Regions from separate parts of the Flavobacterium sp. FlaQc-47 genome, predicted to be linked through region 1. Evidence: riboswitches for the same ligand, from Rfam matches in the RefSeq annotation. Region 1 holds a riboswitch; each other region holds the start of a gene.
The links. Region 1 has a riboswitch for cobalamin ahead of ACHRVX_RS04265 (PKD-like domain-containing protein). Riboswitches for the same ligand answer to the same signal wherever they lie in the genome.
Positions count from the first base shown of each region.

Region 2: another riboswitch for cobalamin. It lies ahead of ACHRVX_RS18185 (TonB-dependent receptor plug domain-containing protein); the one in region 1 lies ahead of ACHRVX_RS04265 (PKD-like domain-containing protein).
Region 3: another riboswitch for cobalamin. It lies ahead of ACHRVX_RS04790 (TonB-dependent receptor); the one in region 1 lies ahead of ACHRVX_RS04265 (PKD-like domain-containing protein).

Region 1 covers NZ_JBIPCQ010000001.1:1,023,041-1,030,441, forward strand. Annotated here, with positions in the region: gene ACHRVX_RS04250 (ribonucleoside-diphosphate reductase subunit alpha) at 1-812, shown strand, start outside; gene ACHRVX_RS04255 (Crp/Fnr family transcriptional regulator) at 1,227-1,799, opposite strand; gene ribB (3,4-dihydroxy-2-butanone-4-phosphate synthase) at 1,803-2,465, opposite strand; cobalamin riboswitch at 2,582-2,810, shown strand; gene ACHRVX_RS04265 (PKD-like domain-containing protein) at 3,155-4,789, shown strand; gene ACHRVX_RS04270 (cysteine hydrolase family protein) at 4,874-5,440, opposite strand; gene ACHRVX_RS04275 (GlxA family transcriptional regulator) at 5,698-6,660, opposite strand; gene ACHRVX_RS04280 (hypothetical protein) at 7,023-7,401, shown strand, end outside.
Region 2 covers NZ_JBIPCQ010000005.1:369,061-376,461, reverse strand. Annotated here, with positions in the region: gene ACHRVX_RS18215 (ABC transporter substrate-binding protein) at 1-486, opposite strand, end outside; gene ACHRVX_RS18210 (DUF5522 domain-containing protein) at 660-1,022, shown strand; gene cobU (bifunctional adenosylcobinamide kinase/adenosylcobinamide-phosphate guanylyltransferase) at 1,202-1,708, shown strand; gene cobT (nicotinate-nucleotide--dimethylbenzimidazole phosphoribosyltransferase) at 1,880-3,559, shown strand; gene ACHRVX_RS18195 (adenosylcobinamide-GDP ribazoletransferase) at 3,625-4,422, shown strand; gene cobC (alpha-ribazole phosphatase) at 4,407-4,940, shown strand; cobalamin riboswitch at 5,008-5,212, shown strand; gene ACHRVX_RS18185 (TonB-dependent receptor plug domain-containing protein) at 5,241-7,094, shown strand; gene ACHRVX_RS18180 (YncE family protein) at 7,098-7,401, shown strand, end outside.
Region 3 covers NZ_JBIPCQ010000001.1:1,148,734-1,156,134, forward strand. Annotated here, with positions in the region: gene ACHRVX_RS04785 (phytanoyl-CoA dioxygenase family protein) at 1-903, opposite strand, end outside; cobalamin riboswitch at 1,347-1,554, shown strand; gene ACHRVX_RS04790 (TonB-dependent receptor) at 1,669-3,714, shown strand; gene ACHRVX_RS04795 (YncE family protein) at 3,711-4,859, shown strand; gene ACHRVX_RS04800 (cell surface protein) at 4,939-6,153, shown strand; gene ACHRVX_RS04805 (DUF5074 domain-containing protein) at 6,241-7,401, shown strand, end outside.

The sequences.
Region 1 (7,401 bases):
ATACCGAAGCCGTAAAACTGGCGATCTTTTTCCTGGATGCCGTATTACAGGAATTTATAGAAAAAACAGAAGGTAATTATTACCTTTCGGCAGCGAATCGTTTTGCTAAAAGACACCGCGCGCTTGGACTTGGAGTATTAGGATGGCACTCGTATTTGCAAAAAAATATGATTCCGTTTGAAGGGCTTGAAGCCAAAATGAAAACAACAGAAATTTTCCAGCATATTAGCGACAAAGCCGATAAAGCAACGCAGGATTTAGCCCGAATTTACGGCGAACCGGAATTGCTAAAAGGCTACGGAAGACGCAATACTACTACAATGGCAATTGCACCAACGACTTCATCATCGGCTATTTTAGGACAGACTTCACCCGGAATTGAACCTTTTAGCAGTAATTACTATAAAGCAGGATTAAGCAAAGGTAATTTTATGCGTAAAAACAAATACCTTAAAATATTACTGGAAGAAAAAGGTCTTGATAACGAGGAAGTCTGGAGAGAAATCATGCTAAATGGCGGAAGCGTTCAACATATGAGCCAACTGAGCCAGAATGAAAAAGATGTTTTTAAAACCTTTAAAGAAATCAGTCAGTTAGAGATTATTCAGCAAGCATCAATACGTCAGAAATTTGTAGATCAGGGACAGAGTATCAACTTAAATATCCCGTCAGATTTACCTGTAAAAGAAGTAAACCGTTTGCTTATAGAAGCGTGGCAATTAGGAATCAAAAGCCTTTATTACCAACGTAGTCAAAGCGTATCTAAAGAACTGGTGGCGAGTTTAGTTACTTGCAGCAGTTGCGAATCATAATGTAAATAGGCTGTCTTTTTAGACAGCTTTTTTTTTGTGTTTTTTGCCCGCGGATTATGCGGATTAAACGGGTTTACACGGATTTTTAATTTTTTTTCTATCAACATGTAACTCCTAAAGGAGTATTGCTTTGTTTTATATGGAATTTTAAACTTTTAGAGTATCTCGCAGTTTTTTGCCCGCGGATTGTGCGGATTAAACGGGTTTTACACGGGTTTTAAAATTATTTTTGTTTTTTTCTACCAATATTTAACTCCTAACGGAGTATTGCTTTGTTTGGGTCAAATGTTAAACAGTCAGAGTTATATCTCGTAGAGATTATATATTGGTAGAAAAGAGATAACCCCCGTAGTAAAATTTGTCCCGTAGGGACTACATAAAATTGTATTGAGTCTTTAAAATCTGTAACATAAATCAAAACTTAGATTTCAACCTACTCAACGTTTCCTGTGAAATATTAATATACGACGCCACAATTTTATTAGGCAATCGTTTTACAATCGCCGGATTAATTTTTAGTAATAATTGGTATCGTTCTAAAGCATCCATTGTAGTAAATGACATTAGCCGACTTGTGCTATTAACATAAGCGCGTTCTAAATAATGAGAATAAAACTCGCGCCATTGCGGAATAATTGTCATTAAATGATTAAAATCTTCGTGGCTGATATATAATAACTCTGATTTTTCGATCACCTGAATATATTCTAATGAAGGCAATTTTGTAATAAAACTCACTAATGCCGTCGCAAGCTGATTTTCGAATGCAATATATCTCGTAACATCTTTGCCTTCCTCATTAATAAAGTAAATTCTTAAGCAGCCCTTGCTCACAAAATAAGTATGTTGGCTCGTTTGTCCAGCCGAAAGCAAAAGGTCGTTTTTGCCTTGTTTTAAAGGTTTGAAATGCGACAAAATCGTATTGAGATCTTCATCAGAAACCTCAATACGATTTTTTATATAATCACCAAGTTGTTCGTATAACATCGTTTATTTATAATCTCTCACGAATTTGCGGTAATGAATAATATCTTCTATAGATAAAACTACCAGATCGTGTTGATGTGCAAAGCTAATGATTTTGTCAAGTTTAGCCATACTGCCGTCTTCATTCATGAGTTCACATAAAACAGCTTCCGGTTGTAAACCCGCCAGTTTCATCAAATCAACGCTGCCTTCCGTATGGCCGTTACGTTCCAGAACACCGTTATTTTTGGCGCGTAATGGGAAAATATGTCCCGGTCTTGCCAAGTCTGATGCGTGAGAGTGTTTTGCTGATGCCGTTTTAATAGTTGTAAGTCTGTCAGTTGCCGAAACCCCTGTGGTAACGCCATTTTTAGCTTCGATTGTAATCGTAAACGGAGTCTGAAAACTACTCGTATTTTCCTTTACCATATAAGGCAATTCCAGTTGATCTGCTTTTTCATTCGTCAGGCAAAGACAGACAATTCCGCTGCATTCCCGAATCATCATTGCCATATTTTGAACCGTCATATGTTGTGCAGAAAAAATTAAGTCGCCTTCATTTTCGCGGTTTTCATCATCGGTTAATAAAATCCCTTTTCCGTTTTGCAAATGTATTAAAGCGTTTTCTACACGTTCTGTGCTTGTTAAGCCAAGTTTTTCCAGTGGATATGTTAGTGTGTCAATCATTTTATTTTTGGTATTTTTAAATTAATGAGCAGCAAATCTAGAATTGTTTAAGATGCAAAAGTTTGATATAGGTCAATAAAACGCGCATTTGATTTTTTTTAAAGCCTTTGTTACTTTACATTTGCCACCGCAATGGTTTGGCTATATTTTTTCGAATGTAGCTGACGAAGAGGGAATCAGGTGCAAATCCTGAACAAGCCCGTTACTGTAAGTTCCATGCAACATTTTGACAGATTTGATGCTTTTAAGTGATCAATCTAATCTTTTGCCACTGCATTTTTAATGTGGGAAGGCCAATCAAAATGGGAATAAGTCAGGAGACCTGCCACTGCAAATAATTTCAGGCTTTCGTGGACCAGAGCTTTGAGACAACACGAATATCAAACTAACATTTGATTTTAATTTTCCGTTAATAACTGTTTCAAAAGGATATTTTGTTATGCCTTTTTGTGATATATAGTATCCCAAATGGCGTGGCAGATGAAACTTGTTTATCAAACTATTGCCTGAATTTCAAGCGTAAGATATTTCTTAAAGGGATTATTTAGGTTCTTTATGAGATAATTATGCTTAATAGAAATGGCATAAACCGGAATTTTAAAATTGAAAGTTATTAGCGCAGGTATTCAGGGGCATTTTGCCTTTTTAAGAAAAATAATCACAACTAATAACCCTTAAAATTCTAAAAAATGAAGAAAATTTTACTCGTATTGTCCGTAATGCTGCTTTTATCAGGCTGTTATAAAGACGACATTAATGACCTTAAAAATGATGTCAATGACTTAAAAAACAGAATGGCACAATATGAAAACCTGCTCGATGTACTCAATAAACGCCTTTATGTGGTAAGTTATGAAACTAAAGAAGGCAGTTATGTCATTACAATGAGCGATGGCACTAAATTATCAGTTCGAAATACATCATCATTTATAAAAATAGGCGAGAACGGCAATTGGTGGATTGATGGCGTTGACACCGGAAAATCAGCAAAAGGCGATAAAGGCGAAAACGGTTCAGATGGAAGTAATGGTTCAAACGGATCAGATGGTACAAATGGTACAAATGGTTCAAACGGAGAAAAAGGCGATAGTCCAAAAATTACTATTGGAAGTAATGGAAACTGGATTATCAACGACGTCGATACCGGAATGTCGGCATCTGGACAAAAAGGAAAAGACGCAGCAGAAATTACGGCTGTGGCTATTGCCAATGGTATCATGACATTTACATTTGGTGACGGCCGTACGATAAGTATTGTTGCCAGTCCGCCTGAAATTGCGATTTCAATTCCTACAGGAGGTTTTACGATTGCTAAAATGCAATGGTTCAGAGTACAGCCACAATTGGCAAATGCTGCGGGAGCAACATACAAATGGCTGGTAAACAATGAAGAAGTTGCCACTTCGACCGATTTATTTTCGGTATTTGCAACTCCCGGTACGTATACTATTGAGTTTAAAGCAAAAAACGGAGTGGGTGAAAATACTAAAAGTTTTACTTTGGTAGTAACCGATAAAACTTACCTCAATAAAATTACGCAGGTTTTTGACTTTTTGCCTGCTCCGGGACAATTCACAAATTCATTGCCGGCAGCAACAGCCACAGATACTGACGAAACGATGCGTGTAAAGGCTGAAACTGCTTTAACAGCAGGAAGTATGGTAAGTTTGGGTGGATTTGGCGGATATGTACAATTTGGTTTCGATCATACCATTGTCAATAAAGACGGAAATGACTTTGTAGTATTAGGAAACGCCTTTGCAGATTGGGCAGAACCCGGAATTGTAACGGTTTCCTACGATGCAAACGGTAACGGAAAAGCAGATGACGAATGGTTTGAAATTGCAGGTTCAGAACATGGAAAAGCAACCACAATCAAAAATTACGAAATGACGTATTACAAGCCTGATGCAGAACCTGCAAACGCAAACGAACCTAATTATATTCGCTGGACAGATAATCAGGGACAAAGCGGGTATATTTCTAAAAATACGTTTCACAAGCAAACCTATTACCCAATGTGGAAAAGTTCAGGTACGATTACTTTTAAAGGAACTTTCCTGAAATCGAATATCTACGATAAATCAGGAACTGGAACCAATTGGGGAAATCCGGCGTATGATTGGGGTTATACAGACAACTGGGCAAATGCCGATGTAAGAGGTCAAATCGATATTAATTGGGCTGTAAATGCCAAAGGAGAATCGGTGAAACTTAAAGGAATTGATTTTGTAAAAGTCTATAATTCTAATCGTGCCGAAGGTGGCTGGTTAGGAGAAGTTTCTACAGAAGTTTCAGGATTTAAAGATTTAAATTTACCTTAATTTAGATTTTATCTTAAGAGAATACCAAATAAAAAGCCTTCAAGTCAATGATTTGAAGGCTTTATTATTATCGTAATCTTACGTTTATAACAACTCAAGAAGAGCTTTAGTAGTTACAACCTGAGCAAATTCGTTGTGTAAACTCGCCAGAGATATTTGATGCACTAACTCCGAATCAAATTTTTCACCGTTGATTCCAATTCGGTCAAAAGTAGCCGTGGCATCAGCAATTAAATACACTTCGTATCCCAGATTTCCCGCCATTCTTGTTGTCGTCGAAACGCAATGATTCGTTGTAAGTCCTGTAATAACCAGTTTGTTAATTCCCAGGTTATCCAGTCGTTCTTGTAAATCCGTTCCTATAAAAGCGCTGTTGACCTGTTTTGTAATTACCGTTTCGCCATTAATAGGTTTTACTTCATCCTTGATTTCAAATCCCGGATGCGAAGCGTGAAGTTTCGAATCAGGATGTACAGAACTGTGCACGATATGAAAAACAGGCAATTCAAGTAATCTCCATTGTTCCAGAATCTGAGCCATTTTCAATTCAGCATCTTTGTTATTTCTGTTGCCGCCCCAAATATCATCTTCATTAAAACCCTTTTGAACATCAATTAAAAGTAAAGCGGCATTTTGGTTTCTAAGTTTCATCTTTTTATAAATTAGATTATTAGCTAATTCGTTGGTTTTTTTTGTAAACACATAGAAACATAGTTTAAAATTTATAAAGAGAATATATTAAAAGAAATAAATTTCCTCACATAATCAGCTACATATTTAAATAAGTAAAATGACTACTTTCAAATAAAAAAACTCTATTTTTCTATGTGTTAAAAACAACGCAACATTTTTATCATTACAAATGTACTTTTGTAACAACAACAAAAAAAGGACAAAGGATAGTCGTTTTAAGACAGCTTGTTTTTAATAACGCTTGGCAACGCATCAAGATGAGATTCAAGAACAATCCGTAATTGCTTAGAAGTTTTGTAACCGCACAAATGCGCGATATGCTCAATTTTATAATCTGAATTCATAAGCAGGCTTTTCGCTTTTTCGATTCTGAGTTTAGTTCGATATTCGGCGATAGTAATTCCCGTTTGTTTCTTGAAAATTCGGGTCAGGTTTCTGGGTCCAACATGAACCAGTTCCGCCAGAAAATCGATTGTGGATGTTTTATCTAAATTAGCAATAATCCAATCCTGAATACCGTGAATTTTTTCGTCATGATGGTTTCGGTTTTGTAAATAAACACTTTCCTGTTCATCATTTCCGTGTCTTCTTTTATAAACCACCATTTCTTTGGCAATTGTAGCCGCGGTTTCCTTGCCGTGTTGTTCCTCCATAATATGCAAAGCCAGATCAATTCCTGTGATAATTCCCGCGCTCGTATAAATGTTTCCGGATTGCGTGAATAAAGTATTGTTTTGAGTTTTGGCAAGCGGATATTCCTTTTTGAGTTTATCAACCAGTTTCCAGTGCGTCGTACATTCCTTATCGTTTAAAAGTCCGGCTTTCGCCAAAAGAAAAGCGGCTGAACAAATACTGCAAATCGTAGTCTGACGGGCACTTATTTGCCGAAGCCAGGTGAAAAACGAAGCATCTTCACCATCAAGATCTATTTGATGCGTACTGAATCCTGAAATAAAAACAAAATCATTTTCCTGCGGGTTTACTTTTGAAAAGTGCGTCAGCGAAGCCAATTCTAAACCAGAAGAACAAATCACCGAAGTTGTACTGCTTATAAACTTAATTTCATAATCAAAACCTAAAAGTTTCGCTTCCTGAAAAACCTGCAAAACACCACTCAAATCCAGAAGTGTGACTTGTTGCGGAATGTAAAAATAAACGGTTGCGATAGTTGTTGTCATGGTATCAATATCCTGAAAAATGAATCAGGATCACACAAAAATAAAGCATTAGTTTCACTTTTAAAACTTTATAGTTCGGTCATTTACCCTGAATACGGATGCATTCACTAAAAACCGTATTAATACGGGTTGTTTATTATGGTAGGTATTTATAAAGCATAAAATGTTTTAAATCAAGCTCTTGGTAAATATTCGAGCACAGATTAATTATTGAAATTTTAAAAGCCTTCCCAATAAAATAAAAAGTGAGAAAATTACACTTATATTTGATAATTGTATGAAAAATATTATATATTAGCCAATAGAAAATATCTTATTTTTTAATAGAAAATAATATTGAATACCAATTTGAATTAAATAATATGAGTGAAGAAAAAATAGCGTTTGATTCTGGTTTCAGTATAAATTTTGGTGCCTCAAACCAGAAAAGACTTTACGGATTTTGTTATGAAAGCTTTGAAAATGATGTACTGAGAAATCAGCTTCATTATGAAATTGAAATTGCTTTTTTACAGGATAATTACGGGCGTAATTCCATTTTTGAAATCAACAGGAAACAGGTTTATGTCAACAACAGAACTTCTGATTCAAAAATAATTCAAATTGCAGAAAGAGCTTCACAGGCGATTTTTCCTCTTAGAGTAAAAATGAAAAGTAACGGTGAACTTCAAGAAATCCTGACGATTAATGCAATAAAAAAACGTTGGATTAGCATTAAAGACAAGATTCTGGAAGACTATA
Region 2 (7,401 bases), on a different contig from region 1:
GACAATTAATTCCGGAGCAATTTCAATTAATTGTTCGATGTTTAATTTCTCGTTTTCACCTACATTTTTAACAGAACCTTTGTCTATTAAAACTCTGGTTTTTTCTGATGACACATAATCGGTGTGGGGGAAACCCACTAATTTATCCTCAACTTCTAACATTTCCAAGAACGGGATATTTGTTGTTGATGTGACTACGACAGATTCTAACGGAACTTTTATTGTGGTATATTTTTGTAAACTATCGGGAACTTTTGCTTCTTTTTCTTTTAAAACATAGGTATATTTTGCCTTGGCATTTGGCCAGGGATCCGTAACGGTTACTACAGAATATCCCTCATGTTTTATAATTGAAAGTCCTGTTGCATATTCAATACTGTTTGTCGCAATTTCAGGTTTTGTAATTTCCGGAGTTTCATTCTTTTTACATCCAATAAGAAGAAAAAAAGGTACAATAAAAATTAATTTAGATAATAAATGTTTCATCTGCAGGTTATATTATTTTTAGGAATATGGTTTCGCTTTTAGCTAATTTTACTCGCAATTTGAATAATTACGATTTTTTGATTTACATTTTGCTAGTGACAAAGGTAACGCAATTTCTATTTTTTTTGACTACCTTTATTCTTACAAAACCCAAAAAATACCATCTTTAACCTATGAACAGCATAAAAACAAAAGTTTGCTCAGGCTGTGAATCTTCATTTAATTGTGGAAATATTTCGGCAGAAAGTAAATGTTGGTGCAATGACTTCCCTCCTATTTTTAATCTTTCTGACGGAGGAGATTGCCTTTGTCATGTTTGCTTTAAAGAAGCTTGCGAAGACAAAATTGATGCTTATGTTGAAACTCTTACACCTCAAAGAGCCCTTAAAAACAAAGCGATTTCTTTACCCAAACAAGAAAAACTTATTGAAGGAATTGACTATTATATCGAAAATGGCAATTATGTTTTTAAAGCCTGGTTTCATTTAAAAAGAGGAACTTGCTGCGAAAATGATTGCCGTCATTGCCCGTATTGAATTGTTAATTATAAATTGTTAGTTCCGGACAAATTTTTAAACACGATGGGTTTTGCGTTAGGGATAGAAGCGATATCCTTTTATTTTTTTCTTTAGAAAATAAAAGATATAGCGGATAGCCCGACCGAAGGGAACGCCATAATTCATAACTTACAACTCAAAATTCATAATTAAAAAAAATGATTTACCTAATTACCGGAGGCGAGCGATCAGGAAAAAGCAGTTATGCCCAAAAATTAGCTTTAGAACTTTCAGATACACCAATATATGTGGCGACGGCGAGAAAATGGGACGCTGATTTCCAGACCAGAATCGACCGTCATCAACAAGAACGGGACGAACGCTGGACGAATATTGAGAATGAAAAATATTTAAGCGAAATTAATTTTACCGGAAAAGTAGCTTTGATTGATTGTGTGACGCTTTGGTTAACGAACTTTTTTACGGATCATAAATATGATGTGAATCTAAGTTTGGAAGAAGCAAAAAAGGAATTTCTTTTAATTGCCAATCAGGAGAATGCAACACTAATTATTGTGACAAACGAAATAGGAATGGGTGTTCATGCCGAAACTCATATTGGCAGAAAATTCACGGAGTTACAAGGCTGGATGAATCAGTTTTTAGCCTCAAATGCAGATGAAGTTGTTTTAATGGTTTCAGGAATTCCGGTAAAGATTAAATGAAATTCCAAAATTTTTAAATTCCAAATTCCAACGTTATACTTTATCTTTACTTAAATCTTAAAATTTTCAGATTCTTATTTAATTCGAATTGTTTTTGAAATTGTCATTGAAATTGATTTTCGCAATTGCTATTAAATTGGAATTTGGAATTTAAAAAATTGGAATTTAAAAATGAGCTATTTAGATGATATCTTAAAATCACGCCGCGATACACGACATTTCACTACGGATGAAGTTCCTGATAAAGTGATCGAGAAAGCTTTGCAAGCCGGACATTGGGCACCATCTGTTGGATTGACGGATGCTACTCGATACTATATCATTAAATCTCCTGAGGTTAAAAATGCTGTAAAGAATTTGTTTTTAGATTATAATACAAAAGCAGCAGAACTTACTGATAATCCGGAACAAAAGGAACATTATAAATCGCTGAAACTGGAAGCGATTGAAGAAGCGCCAATTGGATTAATTATCGCCTATGATAGATCTGTCCTCAATCAATTTACAATTGGAACTGTTGGAAGTAACGAAGCGGTGAAATTCAGTTCGGTATGTGCGGCGCAAAATATCTGGCTTTCTCTTACTGAGCAAGGTTTCGGAATGGGTTGGGTTTCGATTTTGAACTATTATGAATTTAAAAAAATTCTTGATTTACCGGATAATATTGAACCGTTAGGCTATTTCTGTATTGGAAAACCGGCTACGAATTACGACAATCAACCCATGTTACAGCAATTGAATTGGAAACAAAAATCTGAAGCTCCAATTTGTACGGAAATTAAAAATATTGTAGAAAGTTGTGTTTCAGATTTACCTTTAAAATCTCCAAACAAATTCGAATTTAAAAATGATTTCGCAACTCTTTTACAAGAAAAAATAGATTCTAAAACGAAACCTATCGGTGCTTTGGGAACTTTAGAAACTTTGGCTTTTCAAATGGCGACGGTTTTTGAATCCCTGAATCCTAAAATAATTAACCCTAATATTGTGGTTTTTGCTGCTGATCACGGAATCGCTAATCATGGCGTTAGCGCTTATCCACAAGATGTTACCCGCCAAATGGTAGCTAATTTTCTGGAAGGCGGTGCTGCAATCAATGTTTTCTGCAATCAACACAACATTACTTTGTCTATTGTTGATGCCGGCGTAAATTATGATTTCCCTACAAATGCGAACCTGATAAATGCAAAAATTGCAAAAGGAACTCAGTCGTTTTTACATATTCCGGCAATGAGTGAAACCGAATTACAATTGTGTTTTGAAAAAGGAAAATCAATTATTGAAGATATTGCTAAAACGAGTTGTAACTGTATTGGTTTTGGCGAAATGGGAATTGGAAATACTTCTACAGCTTCGGTTTTAATGAGTATTTTAACCGATATACCCATCGGAGAATGCGTTGGAAAAGGAACTGGCGTTGAAAATGAGAAATTATTGCAAAAACAAAACATCCTTAAAAACGCCATAAATAATTATTCCGGTCCAGCCGAATTACAACAACAACTCGCCTATTTTGGAGGTTTTGAAATCATCCAGATTGCCAGCGGAATGTTAACTGCTTTCGATAATAAAATGCTGATTTTAGTGGATGGTTTTATTTGCAGCGTTGCCTTTTTGATTGCTTCAAAAATAAATCCGCAAATTATAAAAAATGCAGTTTTCTGTCATTGTTCCGCTGAGAAAGCGCATCAAAAATTATTAGATTATTTAAATGCAAAACCTGTCCTGCATTTAGATTTACGTTTGGGCGAAGGAACAGGTTGTGCGATTGCGTTTCCTATTTTAAAATCGGCAGAAGCATTTTTGAATGATATGGCGAGTTTTGAAAGTGCCGGAGTTAGTAAAAAGTAGCGAAGTCGCAGTTTTCAGTTTCAGTATTCAGTTTCATCTTATATTTATCATCACACTTTCTTATAATGAAAAAAGAACTACATATTTTCTTCACTTCCTTAATGTTCTACACCCGAATTCCCTGTCCGAAAAACATAGATCATCATCCTGATTATTTAAATAAGGCAACTCGGTATTTTCCTTTAATTGGCTGGATTGTGGGTAGTATTTCTTTTTTAGCGTTTTATGTTTTTTCCCTTTTTTTATCAATAGAAACTGCGGTAATTATTGCTCTTATTATTTCTGTACTTACAACAGGAGCTTTTCACGAGGATGGTTTTGCTGATGTTTGTGATGGTTTTGGCGGAGGATGGACGAAAGAAAAGATTCTGATAATCATGAAAGACAGTGCCATTGGCGCTTATGGAGCGATTGGTTTGGTTTTACTTTTTTTACTGAAATTTAAATTACTTTCTGAAGCTATTTTACTTTTCAAAGGAGATAATCCTGTTGCACTTTTTCAAATTTATCTCTTGTTTATATCTGCTCATGCTTTGAGTCGGCTTGCTGCGATTTCAATTATATTTACACATGAATATTCTCGTGAAGATGCTTCATCCAAAAGTAAACCCATCGCTAAAAACCATACCTGGAAAGAAATTTCAGGTTCCATTTTCTTTGGATTAATTCCGTTATTAGTTTTATCCTATTTCCAGTATAAATTTATTTTGGCTTTACTTCCTGTTTTTATAATGCGCTATTTTTTGGCGCGCTATTTTCAAAAATGGATTGATGGTTATACGGGAGATTGTCTTGGAGCCACGCAACAGGTTTGTGAAGTTATTTATTATTTAAGTATTCTTTTTATATGGAAATTTATCTAGTTCGTCATACCGAAACCATTTGCGAAAAAGGAGTTTGCTACGGACAATCAGATATTGGTTTAGCGGAACCTTTTGACGCTGTTTTCAAAAATATTATTTCGCAATTACCACAAGAAGCCATTATTTTTTCAAGTCCATTACAACGCTGTTTAATTTTAGCCGAATACATTCAGAATATTATTAAAACAATTTCGTTTAAAAAAGAGGATCGTTTAATGGAAATGAATTTTGGTGATTGGGAGATGAAAAACTGGAATGATATTCCGCCTGAACAACTTAATCCCTGGATGGAGGATTTTGTGAATATTGCTGCTTTAAACGGAGAATCATTTGTTGAATTACATGAAAGAGTTGGTAGTTTTTTAGCTGAAATTCAAAAAGAAATAAATACGCCAATTATAATTGTAGCACACGCCGGAATTATTCGAAGCATATTATGTCATCATACTTTTTTACCCTTAAAAGATGCTTTTAACAATAAAGTAGATTTTGGAGACGTAATAAAAATAGCACTATAAAGATCATTTTGCTTAGAATTTGGCTTAAAAAGTTACATAAATTTGAAAATTCGCTAATTTTAACTTTATCTTTGCACGAAATTAAGGTTGTGTTCATTTCACAAACACATTAAAAGGGAATCAAGTTTTAATCTTGAGCTGTTCCCGCAACTGTAAGCTTAGTTCTGAAAAGAATGTTTGTTGTTAACTACAAAACCACTGGTCGCACTGCGAATGGGAAGGTAAACAACAAAACGCAAGCCAGGAGACCTGCCTTTATAAACAAAATATCGAACTCTCGGGAAAAAGAGTGTAGAAATTATGACTTTAAAAAAACTTTTCGCTTTTTGCTTATTATTGCTGTGCCAAATTATTTGCGCGCAAAGCGATTCTATTACTAAACTGAAAGAAGTTGTCGTTTCTGATGCTAATCTTAAGAAATATTCCAGTTCACAATCGGTTTTAAAGTTTAATGATTCCACTATTACTAAAAATGAAGCTTTACTTACTGACTTACTAAATTTTAATTCTACCATTTATTTTAAGGAATATGGTCGCGGAATGCTTTCGACAGTTTCTTTTAGAGGAACGACTGCATCGCAAACGGCTGTAATCTGGAACGGAATTAATATCAACTCTCAGATGAACGGAAGTACTGATTTTAATACCATTTCATCTTCTGATTATAATTCGATAAGTGTAAAAGCTGGTGGTGGAAGTGTCATTTATGGAAGCGGAGCCGTTGGAGGAACTGTTCATTTAAATAATGATTTAGGATTTTATAAGCGATTCGAAAACAATTTAAAGTTAGATTACGGAAGTTTTAATACTATTGGAATCAACTTTAAAACGAATATTTCGAATGAAAAATGGAGTGCTCAAATTGGCTTTTCTAAAAATAGTTCGACAAACGATTATAAATATCTGAATCAATACAACTGGAAAGGCGAACAGCGCCGGAATCAAAATGGTCAGTACGATATTATTACCCTGAATGCTAATGTTGGTTACAAATTTGATGTAAGAAACAGTCTTAAATTATACAGTCAAACTTCAAATACAGATAGAAACACCTCAATAATATCAGAAACTGAGACTAAAACCAGATATGTAAATGGTTTCAACCGAAACTTATTAGAATACGATGGTGATTTCGGAAAATTTACTACCAATTTAAAAGGTGCTTATATATTTGAAAATTACCAATATTACGGGAATATTTCTTCTAATAATTTTACTTACGGAAAAACAGAAAGCCTTATCACAAAAGCTGATTTAGGTTATCAAATTTCTAAATCAACACAAGCAAATGCCATTTTTGATTATAATAAAACTAAAGGTTACGGAAGCGGTTTTGGCGATCATGTCAGGGAAATCAGCTCAATTGCTTTACTGTTAAAACAAGAACTTTCGGCTGACTGGAAAAATGAGTTGGGTATCCGAAAAGAATTTACCGATAATTATGAATCACCTGTTTTATTTTCTCTGGGATCTTCGTATCAGTTTGGTAAATTATATAATGCAAAATTGAATTTATCCCGAAATTTCAGAATTCCAACTTTTAATGATTTGTATTGGGAAACGGGAGGAAATCCGGATTTGAAACCTGAAAGTTCTTATCAGGCAGAAATTGGAAATGTTTTCACAGTCAAAAACATCTCTTTAACGCAAACCTTTTATTACATGAAAATAAAGGATTTATTGCAATGGATCCCGGGAAATAATGGCATTTGGTCGCCGCAAAATACGGATAAGGTTAACAGCTATGGTGCTGAAACATTATTGAACTGGAAAAAACAATATGGTAAAAATTACTTTGAAGTAAGTGCAACTTACGCTTACACGGCTTCGAAAAATGAAGATACTAAAAAACAGCTTTTTTATGTTCCTTTAAATAAAGTGACAGGATCTGTTTCTTATTCCAGAAACAGAATTTCTGCCTATTATCAATTTTTATTTAATGGTTTTGTTTATACAAGAGCAGACAATGATCCAACAGAAATTATTAATGATTATAACGTTTCAAACATTGGGATTGATTATGATTTTAAATTTCTGGACACTTTCAAACTTGGTTTTCAAGTACTCAATGTTTTGAATAAGAAGTATGAAAGTCTGGAATACAGACCTATGCCTGGTCGCAATTTTAATATGTATTTAACCTTAAAATTTTAATATATGAAGTTTAGCAAATTATTTTTAATAGCACTTAGCGTTTCGCTATTCGTTTCGTGTTCAAATGATGATGAAGATAATACTCCAAAAGGAGTTTATGACAATGGTTTTTTTATTCTGAATGAGGGAACTTCACAAGGTACTGTTTCATTTTCAAGTAATGACTTAACTTCTTTTACAAAAGATGTTTATTCAACTGTAAATGGAAGTGATATACTTGGGAAATATGCACAAAATATCTTTTTTAGCGGAGACAATGCTTATATTATTTCTGGGGGAGCTAACAATATTACAGTAGTTAACAGAT
Region 3 (7,401 bases), 130 kb from region 1:
AGTAGCATAATCATCAGGGAAATAGGTAAGATATTGAACCATTCTGGGACTTTCGCCTTTATTAGGCGTTGCGCAATGCGGTAATCTGTTATCCCAAATGATAAAATCGCCCGCATTAGAAAGAATAGCAATTGGCTGTAATGTTTCAATCGCTTTATCTCTGGGATTTTCATTTGGTTCCAGATGATCCAGCCAATCCTTTATTTTGTTATGAAAACCCGCAACACAATGAAAAGCGCCATCGGCAATGCCACAATCCGTAAGATATAATAATCCCTGGAATCCAAATGTTATGGGCTGTTTCAAACTAATATCCCAATGAAGCGGACTTCCCAAGAAAGTAAATTCCTCCGTTTCGGGCGGATTAAAGCTTACTTTGTCAATCGTTTTGTATATTTTGGTTGAATTATAAAGCTGCTCATATGCTTTTTTTATTCTCGGTGAAAACCTGTTTCTGTTTAATGTTTCATGATCAGAAAAATTAAGCATCAAGCCCTTTTGGTCTTCGTGTCGGTTATACCAAGTTTCTTTTTTGTTCGGATCCATTTTCAGGAAATCCCAAATTGCCTGTTGTGTATCTTCACAATCTTTTTTTGAAATCGCATTTTTTACAATGACATAACCGTTTTCCTTCCAAAACTGAAGATCTTGTTCTGAGAGAACTTCATCTGTGAAATCTTTTTCGTCATTGGTTTTTATTTTCTGTTTGTCGTTGATCCAAATTTTAAAAGATTCAAAGTCAGGTTGCTCAAAATATAAAAATTGCAAAGTATCTTCCATACTAATTCCTAAACGATACAAAGTTTTGATTTCATTGTCCCATGTTTGAGTATTATCTCCGGCAGAAATACTGGTGGGATTCAAAGTACGTTTCCATAAATTTTCAAGGATATTCCAGGGCATAAGTTTTGGCAATTAATGGTTTTTATATTTATTTTTAACATATAGAAACATAGATTTGAGGACTTTAAAAAGTCATTTTACTTTTTTAAAACACACAAACAAACTATGAGAAGAAATATATTTCCTGACGCTATCTCTTTGGCATATGTAAAATCTATGTCCCGATAGCTATCGGGACTATGTGTTCAATTTATTTGACATCTATTTATCCTCGCTCAAAGACGCAAAGACGGAAAGAGAAAAACCTTTTTAACTTTGCCTCTTTGAGCCTTTCTCCAACTATGTCCCGATAGCTATCGGGACTAATGTGTTCGAATGTCTTGTCTAAATAATTCAAAAATAGCACAATTAAAATTCTCTTTAATAAAGTATAAATACCTGATTTAAGAATTCTTCTAAACCATTTCATAAATTATATTATTTAAATTAAGTTTTTATAAAGTACCTTTGCACCAGATTTTGGTCCGCTTTTTTTATAATTTTAAAAAAATCGGTTAAAAGGGAATCAGGTGAAAATCCTGAACAGACCCGCTACTGTAAGTTCTATATAAGTCTTTAAACGTTACTAATGCCATTGTTCGCCACGGCGGATGAGAAGGTTGTTTAAAGATGGAACAAGTCAGGAGACCTGCCACAATCACATAGTTTAAGACTTTCGTGGAATAAAGTTGAACAACAAGAATTGACCTGTTATTGGTATAACGGGATTCTCTCTTATTGCTTTTTGATTAGTACATCCACGAAATTTATTTAATTAAATCAGTGATGTATAATAAAAAATTACTCTTATTTATTTTCCTATTTTCTGCTCCGTTTTTACTTCATTCGCAAGTATCAAACGATAGTTTACGCGTTTTAAAAGAAGTAATTTTAAAAGGGAAACCCTATCAGGAAGTCATTCCCGTGCAAAGTTTATCCGGCAAATTACTTGAAAATTTAGCCAGTCATAACGTAGCCGATGCTTTAAGGTATTTTGCGGGAATCCAGATTAAAGATTACGGCGGTCTTGGCGGACTTAAAACTGTCGATGTCCGTAATATGGGAACACATCATGTAGGTGTTTTTTATGATGGAGTTCAGTTAGGAAATGCACAAAACGGGGTGACGGATTTAGGCAAATATTCCTTAGATGATATGGAATCCCTGACGATGTATAACGGACAAAAAAGCGAAATCTTCCAGTCGGCTAAAGATTATGCAGCGGCTTCAACCATTTATTTGCGAACTAAGCGACCGGTTTTTATTGGAGGAAAAAAGACAAATTTGTTAGTTCGCTACAAAACAATGTCCATTAATTATATCGATCCTTCGTTTAGATGGGAACAAAAACTAAGCGATAAAGTCAGTCTGAGCATAAGTTCTGAATATATAAAATCGAATGGAGAATATAAATACCGCTACAAAAGAAACAATCTTGACGGAACCGTTGCTTACGACACAACCGCGACAAGACATAATAGTGATATTGAAGCCCTGAGATTTGAATCCGGTCTTTACGGAAAAATAAATAATGGTTCGTGGGATGCCAAAGTATATTATTATGATTCAGAAAGAGGAGCGCCGGGAGCAATTGTCGAAAATAAATTTTCTGACGGTTTCAGGCAATACGACAAGAATTTTTTCACGCAGGCAACTTTAATTAAGGATTTTACTGAAAAATATAAATTTCAGGCAAAAGCAAAGTATGCCTATGATTATACGCATTATGTTGCCAGAGACACCACTAATGTTTTAGGTGAAATTGTAACCGAAGGAGCACAATCTGATGATAGTTATTTTCAGCAGGAATATTATGTTTCGGCAGTAAATATGTACAGTATAGTACCAACCTGGGATGTTTCGTTATCTACAGATTTTCAATACAACAGATTAAACGCCACCAGAAAAGGAATCCAGACTTTATTTTCTTTTCCGCAGCGTTATACCGCTTTATTTGCCCTTGCCAGTTCGTACCGTCTTGGGTCTTTCAAAGCTTTAGGAAGTGTTGTAGGAACTCATGTTCAGGAAGAAGTGCGATACAATGCAAAAGCGCCGGATAAAACCGAATTTACTCCTGCTTTATTTCTTGGATATACTCCGTTTAAGGATTATGATTTTAATATAAGAGCATTCGCAAAACGTATTTTCAGAATGCCCACTTTTAATGATTTGTATTATACAATGGTGGGATCCAGTACGCTTCGACCGGAATATATGAATCAGTACGATGTTGGTTTTACTTATAATCTTTTAATTGAAAAAGGCATTCTGGACAAATTATCTTTTCAGGTAGATGGTTATTATACCAATACCAAAGATAAAATTGTGGCAGCTCCAACCGGAAATTTATTCAGATGGATGATGACCAATATTGGGCAGGTAAAAGGACAGGGAATAGAATCTGTAGTAAATCTTGGCATGCACATTGGCACAGTAAACCTGAGTACAAACCTAACGTATACGTATTCACAAAACAGGGATTATACCAAATTTGCAGGTTTGGAATTATCTTCTTACGGAGATCAGATCCCGTACACACCGTGGCATAGCGGATCAGGAATTTTAAACGCCGATTATAAAACCTGGAATTTTAACTACAGCTTTATATATGTGGGCAAGCGCTATAACGGGAACGTCAATAATATCAAAGTCAATGAAGTTCAGCCTTGGTATACGCACGATTTAGCGGTGCAAAAATCATTTGCATTTCAGCATTATAAAATGAAAGGAACAATAGAATTAAACAATGCTTTCAACCAGCAATACGAGGTAATTTACAATTATCCGATGCCGGGACGAACATTAAAATTCATAATAAGTATTGAGCTATGAAAAAGATCACCACAAAATTAATCCTCAGTTTATTTATAGCCGTTGCTTTTGTTTCCTGCAGGGAAGATGAAACCATTTTTCCGTCATCAGATCAAAGCGTTGCTGCGCCAAGAAGTGACGGTAAAATAGAAGGTTTTTACCTTTTAAACGAAGGAAATATGGGAATGAACAGAGCCAGTATCGACATTTTCAATTACAGGACAGGAAATTATACTACCGATATTTATTCTGAACGAAATCCCGCAGTTGTAAAAGAACTGGGCGATGTAGGTAACGATATCAAAATTTACGGTAACAAAGTTTATGCAGTAATCAATTGTTCTAACAAAGTGGAGGTAATAGACAAATGGTCGGCAAAACGCATCAAAAAAATAGACATTCCCAATTGCAGGTATGTCACTTTTTACAAAGACAAAGCCTATGTAAGTTCCTATTCTGGTCCAGTAGCCATAAATCCGAATGCAGAGATAGGTTTTGTTGCAGAAATTGATACGACATCTTTAGAAATAAAACGAAAAGTAACCGTAGGATATCAGCCGGAACAAATGGTGGTTTATAATGGGAAACTCTATGTAGCGAATTCCGGAGGTTACAGAGTGCCTAATTATGACAGAACCGTATCTGTAATTGATCTTGAAACTTTCACCGAAACAAAAAAAATAGATGTTGGGATTAATCTTTCCGGTATGGAAATAGATTCACGCGGAGACATTTATGTAAGTTCCAGAGGAGATTATTACACAGTACCTTCCAATCTTTTTGTGATAGATTCCCAGACAGATGAGAAAAAAATGCAGCTTAATATTCCGGTTTCGGGAATGTGTCTTGTTGATGATTTATTGTATTTCTACAGCGTTTCGTGGAGTTATTTAACGAACAGCAATAAAGTGACTTACGGAATATTAGATACCAAAACCAAAAAAATAATCAGTGATAAAGTCATTACAGACGGCACAGATAAGCAAATCATGATTCCGTACGGACTTCAGGTAAATCCCGAAACTAAAGAAATCTATATAACCGATGCGCAGAATTATGTTGTAACCGGTTATATCTATTGTTTTACGCCCGAAGGAAAATTAAAATGGAAAACAACCGCTGGAAATATTCCTGCACATATTGCCTTTATAACTAAAAATAAATAACCAAAACCATGAAAAGAAAACTTTACAGATTTACAATTACCAGTAATTGTAGCAGGAATTAATTTAAAATTTTATGAATATGGAAAAAAACACTTTTAAAATTTTAAAAATAACATTGGTCTTCATTTTTATACTGGGATTTATTTCCTGTGGAACAGATAAGGAAGAAGAATTGGGCATTGAAAAACCGCCGACAGTAATATTGAAAGATTCCTATACAATTGAGCGTTTTAAAGTGCTGAATATTGCAACAAATTTACCCGCGAATTCACAAGTAACGTGGAGTATTAATGATTCGGTAATTTCACAAAATGCCCAGTTGGATTTTATTACTCCTTATTTAAAAAACTATCCTTTGACTTTAAAGGTGGATAATAATGGAGTTGTTACAACATATACCTCTCTAATTAATGTAACAAAAGAAGCCGGAACGTATAGTAAGTACATCTCAAATGTATTTGATTTTCGACCGGGAGTTGGGCAGTTTACAAACGGAATTCCGGAATATTTGCCCGGAAATACAGAAGCTCATCTTATCAGCGCAGCAAAAAAAGCAATTGTTGGCGGGAATACCAGCATGATTTCATTAGGAGGTTTTGGCGGTTATGTAGTATTTGGTTTTGACCACACCATTCCCAATATGGCGGGAAGGGATTTCAAGATTTTAGGAAATGCATTTTGGGGAAGTGAAGCCAGTGAAACCCGTTCCGGATCCTGTGAAGCCGGAATTATTCTTGTGGCTTTCGACAAAAATAAAAACGGAAAACCAGATGAAGATGAATGGTATGAAATTGCAGGTAGTGAATACTTTAAAAGTACGACAGTAAAAAACTATAGTGTAACCTATTTCAAACCGGATCTTAATAAATCAGCTGTAACGGGAGAGGAATTCTGGCAAATTGATTCGGAATATATTAAATGGGAAGACAATCAGGGAAAATCCGGATTTAAATCAAAAAACGCCTTTCACGAGCAGAGTTATTATCCGTCATGGATTACTGAGTCATCCTATACTTTGAAAGGAACAAGAATAAAAGATAATTTTTACGATCAAAGCGGCACCGGAAATTATTGGGTTGGTGCGTCTTTTGATTTTGGCTATGCCGATAATGCGCCAAATAACGATGAAGCATCAAATATTGATATCGCATGGGCAGTTGATAAAAGCGGCAACTATGTAAAACTTCCGGGAATAGATTTCATCAAAGTATATACAGCAATCAATCAGGAAGCAGGCTGGCTGGGCGAAGTTTCTACAGAAGTTGCCGGAGCTTATGATTTATATATTAAATAAAATATCAGAATAAATAATCATTTAACACATAGAATTTACAATAACAATTAACCCCTTTTAAACCATAAAAATTTAAAATAATCAGACATGAAGAAAAATTACGTTTTAATAATAATGTTATTTTTTGCGTTTCTAACAAATGCGCAAGTAACAGTTCAGGGCATATATCGAGATGATATCAAGAAATCAACCACCCAAAAACAGCTTCAAAAAAATGCTGTAAATACGTCAAGTTTCAACGACATACAATATTGGGTTGGGACAGGTGCTAATCAGGCCGCGTTTGTTTTGCAATGGAATGACGGTAAAAACTCTGATGCGTTAATGTGGGGTTTTAGATGGGATGGAACTGCAACAGGCGAGGACATGCTAAAAGCAATCCTGAAAGCGGATCCCCGATTTTTCTCTTTACTTTATCAGGGAACACAATTTGGATCTGCGATAGGAGGATTTGGCTATGATCTAAATGGAGCCAATACTAACGGACTTTACAAAAGCGGAAACGTAACATATCCTTATTATCCTGTAAACGGAATCGTAAACACTACCGCTTATGATTTTGATGACTATACAGCAATCGATCCTGCTGATCACTGGCAATCAGGCTGGACAGTTAACGGATATTGGTCTTATAATGTAAAAGATCCTACTGATCCGGATTTTGGTTATTCAGGTGTTGGAGCAAGTACACGTGCTTTAGTCAATGGTTCATGGGATGTCTGGAGTTTTAGACCAGATTTTGTTGAATTGCCTATTGCATCAACTTTTACTCCGGTTCCGGCTTATGTTGCCACAACAAGTTTTACAAACGGATATTTTGTAGTAAACGAAGAATGGTTTGGACATACTAACGGATCTGTAAATTTTATTAGTAATTCAGAAAATGTGAATTACCGTGTTTACAGCACTGCAAATAGCAATCAGGCTTTTGGAGCAACTACACAAAACGGAACAATCTACGGGGATAAATTTTACTTTGTTTCAAAACAAGCTGCTGACGGAGGTGACAGTCAATATACTCCTGGTGGAAGATTGGTCGTAGCCAATGCACAAACCATGGAAAAAATTGCAGGATTTGACAATATTGGCGGAGGTGACGGACGCTCATTTTTAGGGATCGACGAAAACACAGGATATATTGGTGCATCAAACGGAATTTATTTATTTGATATTGCTAATATGAAAGTAGGAAGTATAATCGCAGAAACGGGTGGCGGAAGCCAGTATTCCGGACAAATAGGCAATATG